Regions from separate parts of the Streptomyces sp. NPDC038280 genome, predicted to be linked through region 2. Evidence: riboswitches for the same ligand, from Rfam matches in the RefSeq annotation. Region 2 holds a riboswitch; the other holds the start of a gene.
What was found. A riboswitch is a leader RNA that binds a small molecule or an ion and turns the genes downstream of it on or off. The one in region 2 is predicted to bind cobalamin.
Positions count from the first base shown of each region.

Region 1: another riboswitch for cobalamin. It lies ahead of ACZ7J0_RS19390 (ribonucleoside-diphosphate reductase subunit alpha); the one in region 2 lies ahead of ACZ7J0_RS18985 (cobalamin biosynthesis protein).

Region 1 covers NZ_JBVJYZ010000009.1:11,071-18,118, forward strand. The annotation lists gene ACZ7J0_RS19365 (extracellular solute-binding protein) at 1-447, opposite strand, end outside; gene ACZ7J0_RS19370 (GntR family transcriptional regulator) at 770-1,534, shown strand; gene ACZ7J0_RS19375 (DUF3311 domain-containing protein) at 1,696-1,941, shown strand; gene mctP (monocarboxylate uptake permease MctP) at 1,938-3,572, shown strand; gene ACZ7J0_RS19385 (GNAT family N-acetyltransferase) at 3,657-4,160, shown strand; cobalamin riboswitch at 4,224-4,345, shown strand; gene ACZ7J0_RS19390 (ribonucleoside-diphosphate reductase subunit alpha) at 4,485-6,833, shown strand; gene ACZ7J0_RS19395 (ribonucleotide-diphosphate reductase subunit beta) at 6,833-7,048, shown strand, end outside.
Region 2 covers NZ_JBVJYZ010000008.1:239,619-246,666, reverse strand. The annotation lists gene ACZ7J0_RS19005 (alpha/beta hydrolase) at 1-107, opposite strand, end outside; gene ACZ7J0_RS19000 (class II aldolase/adducin family protein) at 396-1,052, opposite strand; gene ACZ7J0_RS18995 (inorganic phosphate transporter) at 1,321-2,577, shown strand; gene ACZ7J0_RS18990 (hypothetical protein) at 2,596-2,817, shown strand; cobalamin riboswitch at 2,955-3,092, shown strand; gene ACZ7J0_RS18985 (cobalamin biosynthesis protein) at 3,128-4,090, shown strand; gene ACZ7J0_RS18980 (cobyric acid synthase) at 4,102-5,592, shown strand; gene ACZ7J0_RS18975 (putative cobaltochelatase) at 5,744-7,048, shown strand, end outside.

The sequences.
Region 1 (7,048 bases), on a different contig from region 2:
GTTGGCGGCGTACCAGGGGGCGGAGTAGAGCTTGCCGTCGAGCTCGTTCGAGGCGAGCATGCCCTTGTTCCAGCCGTCGTAGCCGAGCTTCGACTTGTCGGCGGTGAGGTCCGCGAGGCCCTCGGTGACGGCGTAACCGGCGGTCTGGGTGTTGCCGAGCTCCAGGACGTCCGGCGGGGTGTCCTCGGAGAGGGCCGTGGTGACCTTCTCCTGGATGCCCTTCCACTGCTGGATCTCTACCTTGACCTTGACGCCCTTGTGCTTGGCCTCGAACTCCTTGTTGACCTGCTTGATCCAGGCGTCGGGAGCCGAACCGTCCATGACCCAGACGGTCAGCGTCTTGTCGCCGCCCGCCTCCTTGCCACCGTCACCCTTGTCGCTGCCACAGGCGGCCATGCCGACCATCATGCCCGCGACACCAATCGCCGCGATGAGCTTGCGCTTCACGACACCCTCCTCAGGGATGCAAGAGACTTCCCCCACCACCGCCCGAGAACTCCGCTCCGCCGAGACATGCCAGGACCTGCGACATGCGCGGCGGGTACTGCCCGTGGGGCTGGGACCTGGTCTTTAATGGTTTAGACCAGTACCCGGAGCTTGGCCTAGACCTTTAGGGGTGTCAAGGGTGTATAAGAAGGGCAGTCGCGTCCGTTACCGGACCGACACCTGAGGTGGGGCGACGACCTGTGACCGGTCCGTGCCACCATGTGAGCCGCTACAGACGGAGGAGCCGGTGACGGCAGCAGCACAGGAGTCGGGAAGGCAGGCCATGGCCACGGACGGGGGCGGCACGGAGACCGAGGGCGGGGCCACGACCCGCACCGCGCGCGTGCCCAAGTACTACCGGCTCAAGCGGCACTTGCTCGACATGACCGAGACGCTCCCGCCCGGCACACCGGTGCCGCCGGAGCGCACCCTCGCGGCCGAGTTCGACACCTCGCGCACCACGGTGCGCCAGGCCCTTCAGGAGCTGGTGGTCGAGGGCCGCCTGGAGCGCATCCAGGGCAAGGGCACCTTCGTGGCCAAGCCGAAGGTCTCGCAGGCGCTCCAGCTCACCTCGTACACCGAGGACATGCGGGCCCAGGGGCTCGAACCCACCTCCCAGCTGCTCGACATCGGCTATGTCACGGCCGACGACACCCTCGCCGGGCTGCTCGACATCAACGCGGGCGGGCGGGTGCTGCGGATCGAGCGGCTGCGGCTCGCGAGCGGCGAGCCGATGGCGATCGAGACGACGCATCTGTCGGCGAAGCGCTTCCCCGCGCTGCGTCGGTCCCTGGTCAAGTACACCTCCCTCTACACAGCGCTGGCGGAGGTGTACGACGTCCATCTCGCCGAGGCCGAGGAGACGATCGAGACGTCCCTGGCGACCCCGCGCGAGGCGGGCCTGCTGGGCACCGACGTCGGCCTGCCGATGCTGATGCTGTCCCGGCACTCACTGGACGGGAACGGCGAGCCGGTGGAATGGGTGCGGTCGGTGTACCGGGGCGACCGGTACAAGTTCGTCGCGAGGCTCCAGCGCCCCAACGGCTGAACCGCCGTGAACCTTTGACCTCCTGAATACGTGACGGGTGTCGGGGCACCGATACTCGTCCGTTATTCGGACGGGGGTTCCATGAAGCGAAACCGTCCCCTAGATTTCCTGCGCATTACGCAGGTGAGCCATGGTGTTCAGTGAGGGGACGGAAACGCCGTATGTCACAAGAAAAGCAACCTGCCGTCACACCCGTGAGGGTGGTGGTGGCGCTCTGCCTCGTCGTGCCGTTCGTGGCGATGCTCTGGGTGAGCTCCTACGCCAAGGTGGAGCCGACGTTCCTCGGCATGCCGTTCTTCTACTGGTACCAGATGCTCTGGGTCCTCATCTCCACCGCGCTGACCATGACCGCTTATCAGCTGTGGCAGCGTGACCAGCGCGCCCGCAAGGGAGGTGCGTCGAAGTGAAGGACGGCGTGAACGGCGTCGCACTCGCCGTCTTCATCTTCTTCTTCCTGGCCGTCACGGTCCTCGGGTTCCTCGCCTCGCGCTGGCGCAGAGCGGAGAACGAGAACAGCCTCGACGAATGGGGCCTGGGCGGCCGCTCGTTCGGCACCTGGGTCACCTGGTTCCTGCTCGGCGGCGACCTCTACACCGCGTACACCTTCGTGGCCGTCCCGGCGGCGATCTACGCGGCCGGCGCCGCGGGCTTCTTCGCCGTGCCGTACACGATCCTGGTCTACCCGCTGATCTTCACCTTCCTGCCGCGGCTCTGGTCGGTGTCGCACAAGCACGGCTACGTCACCACCTCCGACTTCGTCCGCGGCCGCTTCGGCTCAAAGGGCCTCTCCCTGGCGGTCGCGGTCACCGGCATCCTCGCCACCATGCCGTACATCGCGCTCCAGCTCGTCGGCATCCAGGCCGTGCTCGACGTGATGGGCGTGGGCGGCGGCGAGACCACCCACTGGTTCATCAAGGACCTGCCGCTGCTGATCGCCTTCGGTGTCCTCGCGGCGTACACCTACTCCTCGGGTCTGCGGGCCCCGGCGCTCATCGCGTTCGTCAAGGACACGCTGATCTACATCGTCATCGCGGTGGCGATCATCTACATCCCGATCAAGCTCGGCGGCTTCGACGAGATCTTCGCCAAGGCCGGTGAGGCGTACGCGCAGATCAACCCGGCGACCGGCAAGCCGCGCGGCGCGCTCGTGCCCGGGGAGATGGGCCAGTGGGGCTACGCGACGCTCGCGCTCGGCTCGGCCCTCGCGCTCTTCATGTATCCGCACTCGATCACCGCGACGCTCTCCTCGCGCAGCCGTGACGTGATCCGCCGCAACACCACGATCCTGCCGCTCTATTCGCTGATGCTGGGTCTGCTGGCGCTGCTCGGCTTCATGGCGATCGCCGCGGGCGTGAAGGTGAAGAACGGCCAGCTGGCCATCCCCCAGCTGTTCGAGAACATGTTCCCGGACTGGTTCGCGGGTGTCGCCTTCGCCGCCATCGGCATCGGCGCGCTGGTCCCGGCGGCCATCATGTCGATCGCCGCCGCGAACCTCTTCACCCGCAACATCTACAAGGACTTCCTGAAGCCGGACGCCACTCCGGAGCAGGAGACCAAGGTGTCCAAGCTGGTGTCGCTGCTGGTGAAGGTGGGTGCGCTGGCCTTCGTCCTCACCATGGACAAGACCGTCGCGATCAACTTCCAGCTGCTGGGCGGCATCTGGATCCTGCAGACCTTCCCGGCGCTGGTGGGCGGCCTGTTCACCCGCTGGTGCCACCGCTGGGCGCTGCTCGCCGGCTGGGCCGTGGGCATGGTCTACGGCACGGCGGCCGCGTACGGCGTCGCGAGCCCCACGCAGAAGCACTTCGGCGGCTCGTCCGCGGAGATCCCGGGCATCGGCGAGATCGGCTACATCGGTCTCACCGCGTTCGTCCTCAACGTGGTGGTGACGGTGGTCCTGACCTTCGTCCTGCGGGCCGTCAAGGCCCCCGACGGCATCGACGAGACGTCCCCGTCGGACTACACGGCGGACGCGGGCGACCCGGGCGTGCAGGTGGAGCTGCCGCCGGCCACGGCGGGGTCGCCGGGCGGGCACTGACCAGCACGACCGTACGAAGGGCCCGGAGTTCCCGCGAGGGAAATTCCGGGCCCTTCGCCGTGTCCGCCGGGCACACTGCCCACCATGGACTTCACCATCAGGCGCGTCACCCCCGCCGAGTACGAGGAACTGGGCGCGCTCACCGCCCGCGTCTACCTCGGCGACGGCCTCCTCGACCTCGGCGAGGAGGACAGCTATCTGCACGTCCTGCGGGATGTGGCCCGGCGGGACGCCGAGGCCGAGGTGCTCGTCGCCGTCGACACGGACGGGCGACTGCTCGGCGGCGTGGCGTTCGTCGGCTCCGGCGGCCCCTGGGCCGATCTCGCCCGGGACGGCGAGGCCGAGTTCCGGATGCTCGCGGTCGCGACGGACGCGCGGGGGCGGGGCATCGGGGAGGCGCTCGTCCGGGCCTGCGTGGAGCGGGCACGGGCCACGGAGGGCTGCGTACGGCTCGTGCTGTCCACGCACCCCTCCATGACCTCCGCCCACCGGATCTACGACCGGCTGGGCTTCACCAGGACCCCGGACCGGGACTGGAAGCCGGTCCCCGAGCTCCCGCCGCTGCTCACCTACGCGTTGGAGCTCTGAACCGCCCTCCACACGCGAAGACACAACATGTGGGGGGTGACGCATCCATCGCCCCCCACATGTATGCTCATGCTCGCTGTCGCCGCAGGGGAATCCGGTGCGAATCCGGAACTGTCCCGCAACGGTGTGTCAGGTGCCTCCGTGCACCCTCAAGTCCGAACACCTGCCGATGGTGCGCCTGGTCCGTCCGGTCCTGGCGCCAAGACGTCCGGGCCTCGTGGAGTGGGCCGGTGGACGCCGCGCATCCACCGCTCGCCGGTGTGTGCCCGTGCGCCCCGCCGCCTCCCCCCGCCGGCCCCGAGCCGAGCGAGGGAGAGCCCCCACGTGACCATCGCGCCCGCCGATCCGGCATCGGTGATCGAGACCGACGGACCCGGGACCGTGCTTCTGCGGATCCTGACCGACCTCACCGCCGACCTGCCCGACACCGACCCCGGACGGGTCGCGGCCGCCGCGCTGCGCGGTCGGCACGCCGGTTCGGACGCGGCGGAACTGCGGGAGCTGGCCACCGAGGCGGCCGCAGGGCTGATCTCCGAGGACCCCGCCTACTCACGGCTCGCCGCCCGGCTGCTCACCCGCACGATCGCGGACGAGGCCGCGGGCCAGGGCGCCGTGTCGTTCTCCGCGTCGGTCGCCGTCGGCCACCGCGAAGGCCTGATCGCCGACCGCACGGCCGAGTTCGTCGGCCTCCACACGGCACGGCTCGACGCGCTCATCGATCCCGACGCGGACGACCGCTTCGGCTACTTCGGTCTGCGGACGCTCTACTCGCGCTATCTGCTCCGGCACCCGATCACCCGCAAGGTCGTCGAGACCCCGCAGCACTTCATGCTCCGGGTGGCCGCCGGGCTCGCCGAGGACGAGAGCGTCCGCGCGCTGGACGAGGTCGCCGCGCTGTACGGCCTGATGAGCCGGCTCGACTATCTGCCCTCCTCCCCCACGCTCTTCAACTCGGGCACCCGGCACCCGCAGATGTCCTCCTGCTACCTGCTGGACTCCCCGCAGGACGAACTCGACTCGATCTACGACCGCTACCACCAGGTGGCGCGCCTCTCCAAGCACGCCGGCGGCATCGGGCTCTCGTACTCCCGCATCCGCGCCCGCGGTTCGCTGATCCGCGGCACGAACGGGCACTCCAACGGCATCGTGCCGTTCCTCAAGACCCTCGACGCCTCCGTCGCCGCCGTGAACCAGGGCGGCCGGCGCAAGGGCGCCGCCGCCGTCTACCTGGAGACCTGGCACGCCGACATCGAGGAGTTCCTGGAGCTCCGCGACAACACCGGTGAGGACCAGCGCCGTACGCACAACCTCAACCTCGCGCACTGGATCCCCGACGAGTTCATGCGCCGGGTGAACGCCGACGCCGAGTGGTCGCTGTTCTCCCCGGCCGACGTGCCCGAGCTGGTCGACCTCTGGGGCGACGCGTTCGACGCCGCCTACCGCGCGGCCGAGGCCAGGGGTCTGGCGCGCAAGACCATGCCGGCCCGGGACCTGTACGGCCGTATGATGCGCACCCTGGCCCAGACCGGCAACGGCTGGATGACCTTCAAGGACGCGTCCAACCGCACCGCGAACCAGACGGCGGAGCCCGGCCACACGGTCCACTCATCGAACCTGTGCACCGAGATCCTGGAGGTGACGGACGACGGCGAGACGGCCGTCTGCAACCTCGGCTCGGTCAACCTCGGGGCGTTCGTGCTCGCCTCGGGCGACATCGACTGGGAGCGCCTCGACCAGACGGTCCGTACGGCCGTCACCTTCCTCGACCGGGTCGTCGACATCAACTTCTACCCGACCGAGCAGGCGGGCCGCTCCAACGCCCGCTGGCGTCCGGTGGGCCTGGGAGCGATGGGCCTCCAGGACGTCTTCTTCAAGCTGCGGCTGCCCTTCGACTCGGCCGAGGCCCGCGCCCTGTCGACGAGGATCGCCGAGCGGATCATGCTCGCGGCGTACGAGGCGTCCACCGACCTCGCCGAGCGGAGCGGCCCGCTCCCCGCCTGGGAGAAGACCCGCGCCGCGCGCGGTGTCCTGCACCCCGACCACTACGACGTGGAGCTGAACTGGCCGGAGCGCTGGGCGGCCCTGCGCGCCCGGATCGCCTCGGTCGGCATGCGCAACTCGCTGCTGCTCGCCATCGCTCCGACGGCGACCATCGCCTCCATCGCGGGCGTGTACGAGTGCATCGAGCCGCAGGTCTCCAACCTCTTCAAGCGCGAGACCTTGAGCGGCGAATTCCTCCAGGTCAACGGCTACTTGGTCGACGAGCTGAAGAAGCTCGGCGTCTGGGACGCGCAGACCCGGGAGGCGCTGCGCGAGGCGAGCGGATCGGTCCAGGGCTTCAGCTGGATCCCGGCCGACGTCCGCGAGCTGTACCGCACGGCGTGGGAGATCCCGCAGCGCGGCCTGATCGACATGGCGGCGGACCGCACCCCGTTCCTGGACCAGTCGCAGTCGCTGAACCTCTTCCTGGAGACGCCGACCATCGGAAAGCTCTCCTCGATGTACGCCTACGCCTGGAAGCGGGGGCTGAAGACGACGTACTACCTGCGCTCCCGCCCGGCGACCCGGATCGCCCGCGCGGCCGCCGCCGCGCCGATCCCCGTGCAGGCCACGCCCGAAGAGGCTGTCGCCTGCTCCCTTGAGAACCCCGAGTCCTGCGAGGCCTGCCAGTAATGACGACGACGACCAACGCCGAGAAGAACCTCCTGGACCCCGGCTTCGAGCTGACCCTGCGGCCGATGCGCTACCCGGACTTCTACGAGCGCTACCGGGACGCGATCAAGAACACCTGGACGGTGGAGGAGGTCGACCTGCACTCCGACGTCGCCGACCTCGCCAAGCTCACCCCCGGTGAGCAGCACATGATCGGCCGGCTGGTCGCCTTCTTC
Region 2 (7,048 bases):
CGCGCCCTCAGGGCGGCGTCGGAGGCGTACCGACCGGCCGCGATCGCGGCCGCGCCGACACCGATCAGTGTGGTGACGGCCGCTGCCGTCGCTTTAGCCGGGCGCACTGTCCCAGTGTCGACGCGGGCGGGACCGGGTGCCAGTGGGCGGCCCCCTGCGACGCCGCCCACCTGGGCTGCTCCGGCCCCGCCGGCCACGGGCCGAGGCCCGCCCCGCCGGGGAGCGTTCGCGGAACGTCGGCACGGCGCCGGCGCCGGGGGCGGCGGCCGGTCGGCGGGCGGTCAAGAGCCTCCGCTGGCGTGCCGGCGGTCGAACCCCGCCCCGCCGGCCGGCCGGCCGAGCAGCGGCACGGCGCGTGCGGCAGCGGCCCACCCGGCCCCGTCGTCGCGGCCCGGTCAGCCCGTCGGGCGCGGCTGGCCGTAGCGCTGGAGCTTCTCGCCCGCCTCGCGCAGTTCGTCGTCGGAGAGCAGGGACGGGCTGAGGCCCGGTACGGAGCTCGCGGCGAGCCAGAGGCGGCACATCCACTCCAGCTGCGCGGTGCGGTCGTAGGCCTCGTCGAGGGTGTCCCCGTACGTGAGGGTTCCGTGGTTCCGCAGGAGGCAGCCGGTGCGGCCGTCCAGGGCGCGGAGCGTGTTCGCCGCCAGCTCCCGCGTCCCGTAGAGCGCGTACGGCGCCACGCGGACGGGCCCGCCGAGGGCGCCGGTCATGTAATGGACCGGCGGCAGTTCGCTCACGAGCGTGGAGACCGCCGTGGCGTGCACGGCGTGGGTGTGCACCACGGCTCCGGCGGAGGTGGCGCGGTAGATCTCCAGATGCATCGGCAGCTCGCTGGTGGGGGTCAGCTCGCCGAGGACGCGGGTGCCGTCGAGATCGACGGCGACGGCGTCCTCGCGGGTCAGCCGGTCGTAGGGGACCCCGCTGGGGGTGACGAGGACGCGGTCCCCCACCCGTACGGAGACATTGCCCGAGGTACCGACGACCAGGCCGTCCGCCACCGTTCTGCGGGCCGTGTCCACCAGGTCGCGCCACGCCCGCTCGATCTCACGTTCCATACGGCGATCGTGCCAGCCGGGTGGCGAAGACGGCCGCCACGTGATCAGGATCTCTTCTGATGCGTCGGGCAGACCGTCCGAAGAGTGAGCGAAGAGGAGGCAATGCCTCGTACTGTCCCGTATCCACGGGACCTACCGCCGGTCACTTCGACAAGCGGAGCGAGAGACCCCCTATGGGGTCACCACCATGCCCCTCCCAGTTCATCTTCCGTTCACTCAGGTTGCCTACGTTCATCGAGCCACTGACGTCGAACGATTGCCTGGGTAAATGGAACACATCACGCTGCTGCTCGCGATTGTGGTCGTGACAGCTCTCGTGTTCGATTTCACGAACGGTTTCCACGACACCGCCAACGCGATGGCGACGACCATCTCGACCGGTGCCCTCAAGCCCAAGACGGCGGTGGCCATGTCCGCCGTGCTCAACCTCGTCGGCGCGTTCCTGTCCGTGGAGGTCGCCAAGACGATCTCCGGCGGGATCATCAACGAGTCCGGCATCAAGACAGAAGTGATCTTCGCGGCGCTCGTCGGCGCCATCCTCTGGAACCTGCTGACCTGGCTGCTCGGCCTGCCGTCCAGCTCGTCCCACGCGCTCTTCGGCGGCCTCATCGGCGCCGCGGTGATGTCGGCCGGCTGGTCGTCGGTCAACGGCAGCGTCGTGGTCACCAAGGTTCTGCTCCCCGCCGTCGCCGCGCCGATCGTCGCCGGTCTCGCCGCGATGCTCGCCACCAGGCTGACGTACAGGATCGGCAGCCGTACGGACGAGAAGTCCACCGCCAAGGGCTACCGGGCCGGCCAGATCGCCTCCGCCGGTCTCGTCTCCCTGGCGCACGGCACCAACGACGCCCAGAAGACCATGGGTGTCATCACCCTGGCCCTGGTGACCGGCGGCGTCCTCGCCCCCGGCTCCAACCCTCCGATGTGGGTCATCGTCGCCGCCGGTCTGGCGATCGCGATGGGCACGTACCTCGGTGGCTGGCGCATCATCCGCACCATGGGCAAGGGCCTCACCGACCTCCGGCCGCCGCAGGGCTTCGCCGCCCAGACCAGCGCCGCCACGGTCATCCTGGCCTCCTCGCACCTGGGCTTCTCGCTCTCCACCACCCAGTCCTGCTCCGGCGCCGTGATGGGCGCGGGCCTCGGTCGCAAGGGCGGCGTGGTCCGCTGGTCGACCGCGACCCGGATGTTCGTCGCCTGGGGTCTGACCCTGCCGGCCGCCGGTCTGGTGGCCGCCACCGCCGAGTTCCTGACCGGTCAGGGCTCCTGGGGCGTCGCCGCCACCGCCGCCCTGTTGATCGCCGGTTCCGGTGTCATCTGGACGCTGTCGCGCCGCAAGCCGATCGACCACCACAACGTCACCGACGACGAGATCGCGGAGCCCGCGGGCGTCGTGACCACCGCCATCGCGGCCGTCTCCCCGCCGCCGGCCGGCGTCGCCGCCACCCTGGCGGGCACCGACCTGAAGACGACCATCCCGACCCCGCCCCCGGCCGCCGCCGACCCGGCGCGTCCGGCCACGGTGTAAGGAACCAAGGACCTCAGCATGAAGATCGACTGGGCAGCTCTCGGCACCGTCTTCGGTGTCAGCCTCGTGGCCACCGTCGCCCTGGTGGGCCTCTTCACCCTCGGCATCGTCGGCCTCTCCAAGCAGGAGTCCGCCGCCGCTCAGGGTGGGTCGGCCACCATGGCCCGCACCGGCGCCTACGCCTGCTTCGCCCTGTGCGCGGCGGCCGTGGCGTACGGCATCTATCTGATCGTCGTCTGACCTTCCGCACGGCTCGCGGCCGGGCGGCTCCCACCTTCGGGTGAGGGCCTCCCGGCCGTCGTTTTTTCCGGGGCCCGCTCCAGGGGGCTGTGGGCCTGCGCACAGTGTGCTGCCGCAGGTCAACGGTGAGTTGACGGGCGTTCGGGCAGCGTGGTGGACTGCCGAGGCCGTTTACGGCGGCAGTAGAGGAAGTCCGGTGCGAATCCGGCGCGGTCCCGCCACTGTGACCGAGCGCGAGCTCGGGAGTCAGGAACTCTCACCGCCGGTCACGTCGAGCCAGGGCGCGGACCCTGAGTGAGGACATTGCGCCATGCCTGGCCGTAATACAGCCACAGCTGTCTTCGCGTACGGCGCCACCGCCGGTCTGGTGGCCGATCTGGTTCTCGGCGATCCCCGCCGCGGGCACCCCGTCGCCGCGTTCGGCAGGGCAGCCGGCGCCGTCGAGGGCGTGTTGTGGCGCGACCATCGGGGCTGGGGCGCCGCGCACACCGCCGTGTGCGCCGGAGGCGCCGTGGCGGCCGCCGCCCTCGCCACCCGCGCCGTCCGCGGCCGTCGCGCCGCCTCCGTCGCCCTGACCGCCGCGTCCGTCTGGTCCGTCGTCGGCGGTACGTCCCTGGGGCGTGAGGCACGCGCCATCGGCGGGGCTCTGGCCGCCGGGGACATCGACGTGGCCCGCGAGCGCCTGCCTCATCTGTGTGGCCGCGACCCGCAGACACTGGACGGCCCGGGGATCGCCCGCGCGGTCGTGGAGTCCGTCGCCGAGAACACGTCCGACGCCGTGGTGGGGGCGCTGGTGTGGGGCGCGCTCGGGGGCGTGCCGGGCCTGGTGGGCTTCCGTGCCGTGAACACCCTGGACGCGATGGTGGGGCACAAGTCCCCCCGCTACCGCCGGTTCGGCTGGGCGTCGGCCCGCCTCGACGACGTGGCCGGCTGGCCCGGGGCCCGGCTGACCGCCGCCCTGGCGACGCTCGCGGGCGGGAACCCGCGCGGCGCGCGGCGCGCCTGGCGGGCCGACGCGGCCAAGCACCCGAGCCCCAACGCGGGGCCGGTGGAGGCGTCCTTCGCGGGCGCTCTGGGCGTACGGCTCGGCGGCACCCTCTCGTACGGCGGACGGGTCGAGCACCGGCCCGTACTGAACGGCGGGGGCCGCGACGTCGGGGTCGCGGACATCGAACGCGCGGTGCGGCTGTCGCGCCGGGTGAGCGCGCTGACCCTCGCGGTGTGTGTGGCCGGACGGCTGGCCGCCGGGTCCATCAAGGGGAGGCGTGCGTGAGTGGCGGACTGATGGTGGCGGGGACCACCTCCGACGCGGGCAAGAGTGTCGTCACGGCGGGTATCTGCCGCTGGCTGGTCCGCAAGGGCGTGAAGGTCGCCCCCTTCAAGGGGCAGAACATGTCCCTCAACTCCTTCGTGACCCGCGGGGGCGCCGAGATCGGGCGCGCCCAGGCCATGCAGGCGCAGGCCGCCCGGGTGGAGCCGACCGCGCTGATGAACCCGGTACTGCTCAAGCCGGGCAGCGACCGCTCCAGCCAGGTCGTCCTCATGGGCAAGCCGGTGGGCGAGTTGAGCGCTCGCGGCTACCACGGGGGAAGACAGCGGCAGCTCTTCGAGCCCGTGGTGGCGTGCCTGGAGGAGCTGCGGGGCACGTATGACGCCGTGATCTGCGAGGGGGCCGGCAGTCCGGCGGAGATCAATCTGCGGCGTACGGACATCGTGAACATGGGGATCGCGCGGGCCGCCCGCTTTCCCGTCGTCGTGGTCGGGGACATCGACCGGGGCGGGGTCTTCGCGCAGTTCTTCGGGACGACGGCGCTGCTCGCGCCCGAGGACCAGGAACTGATCGCGGGCTATCTCGTCAACAAGTTCCGCGGCGACGTGACGCTGCTGGAGCCGGGCCTGGAGATGCTCCACGGGCTCACCGGACGGCGGACGTTCGGTGTGCTGCCCTACGCGCACGGGCTCGGCATCGACGAGGAGGACGGGCTGCGGGTGTCCCTGCGGGGCGCCGTACGGGAGTCCGTCGTCGCGCCGCCGGTCGGTGAGGACGTGCTGCGGGTGGCGGTCTGTGCCGTGCCCCTGATGTCCAACTTCACGGACGTGGACGCGCTCGCCGCCGAACCCGGCGTGGTGGTGCGGTTCGTGGACCGGCCCGAGGAGCTCGTCGACGCGGACCTCGTGGTCGTCCCCGGCACCCGGGGCACCGTGAAGGCCCTGGCGTGGCTGCGCGAGCGCGGGCTCGCGGACGCCCTGGCGCGGCGCGCGGCGGATGGCCGGCCGGTCCTCGGCATCTGCGGCGGGTTCCAGGCGCTGTCCGAGCACATCGAGGACGACGTCGAGTCGAAGGCCGGGGCGGTCGAGGGGCTCGGGCTGCTGCCGGTACGGGTGCGGTTCGCGCCCGAGAAGACCCTCGCGCGGCCCGTGGGCGAGGCCCTCGGGGAGCGGGTCGAGGGGTACGAGATCCACCACGGCGTCGCCGACGTACGGGGCGGGGAGCCGTTCCTGGACGGCTGCCGGGTCGGCTCGGTGTGGGGGACGCACTGGCACGGGTCGCTGGAGAGCGACGGGTTCCGGCGGGCGTTCCTGCGGCGGGTCGCGGCCGCGGCGGGCCGCCGCTTCGTCCCGTCGCCCGACACCAGCTTCGGCGCACTGCGCGAGGAGCAGCTGGACCGGCTCGGCGATCTGATCGAGGAGCACGCCGACACCGACGCGCTGATGCGGCTCATCGAACAGGGTCCGCCCGCGGGACTGCCGTTCGTCCCGCCGGGTGCCCCGTGAGCCCGGCGGGCGGCACCCGCGCACGGGCCGCGCGACAGTGTCCCGCACCGGAGCGACCCGGACGAGGGCGTCCCGCACACCCGCGCCCTGAACGACAGCGACCCGAACGACAGCGACCTGAACGACCGCGACTTGAAGGAGCGATCACCCGATGAGCACCCGGTATCCGTTCACCGCCGTCGTCGGCATGGACGACCTGCGGCTGGCGTTGTTGCTGAACGCCGTCAGCCCGGCGGTGGGTGGTGTCCTCGTACGCGGCGAGAAGGGGACCGCCAAGAGCACCGCCGTGCGGGCCCTGGCCGACCTGCTGCCCGAGGTGCCGGTGGTCGCGGGCTGTCGCTTCAGCTGCGATCCGGCGGCTCCCGACGCGCAGTGCCCCGACGGGCCGCACGCGACCGGCCCGGCCGCGTCCCGTCCGGCCCGGATGGTGGAGCTGCCGGTGGGCGCGTCCGAGGACCGGCTCGTCGGTGCGCTGGACATCGAACGGGCGCTCTCCGAGGGCGTGAAGGCCTTCGAGCCGGGGCTGCTCGCCGCCGCGCACCGGGGAATCCTGTACGTGGACGAGGTCAATCTCCTCCACGACCATCTGATCGACCTCCTGCTGGACGCGGCCGCGATGGGCGCCTCGTACGTCGAGCGTGAAGGCGTCTCCGTACGGCACGCCTCGCGTTTCCTGCTCGTCGGGACCATGAACCCGGAGGAGGGCGAACTGCGGCCGCAGTTGCTGGACCGCTTCGGGCTCACGGTGGAGGTCGCGGCCTCGCGCGAGCCGGAGCTGCGGGTCGAGGTGGTCCGGCGCAGGCTCGCCCACGACGACGATCCGGCGGCCTTCGCGGCGCGCTGGGCCGGCGAGGAGACGACGCTGCGGGAGCGGATCGTGGCCGCCCGGGCGCTGCTGCCCCAGGTGCGGCTGGGCGACGCGGCGCTGCTGCAGATCGCCGCCACCTGCGCGGCGTTCGAGGTGGACGGCATGCGCGCGGACATCGTGATGGCGCGGACGGCGACGGCGCTGGCCGCGTGGGCGGGGCGCACGGAGGTCACGTCCGACGACGTTCGGCAGGCCGCGCTGCTGGCGCTCCCCCACCGGCGCAGGCGCAACCCCTTCGACGCCCCCGGTCTGGACGAGGACAAGCTCGACGAGACGCTGGAGGAGTTCAAGGGCGAGGAGGAGGGGCCGGGCGACGACGACCCGGACCCGGGTCCCGACGGCGGCGGCCCCGGCGGTGGGGGCGGTGTGCCGCCCCAGGGCGACGGCCCCGACGGCGCGGAGGCGCCGGAGAGCGCGCGGTCGGAGGAGAGCGCGCCGCCACCGCCCCCCGGTGGGGGCGCGGGCGAGCGCGCGCCCGTGAAGGCCGCCGAGCCCTTTCGTACGAAGATGCTGAGCGTTCCCGGGCTGGGCGAGGGCGCGGCGGGCCGCCGCTCCCGGGCCCGTACCGAGCACGGCAGGACCACCGGG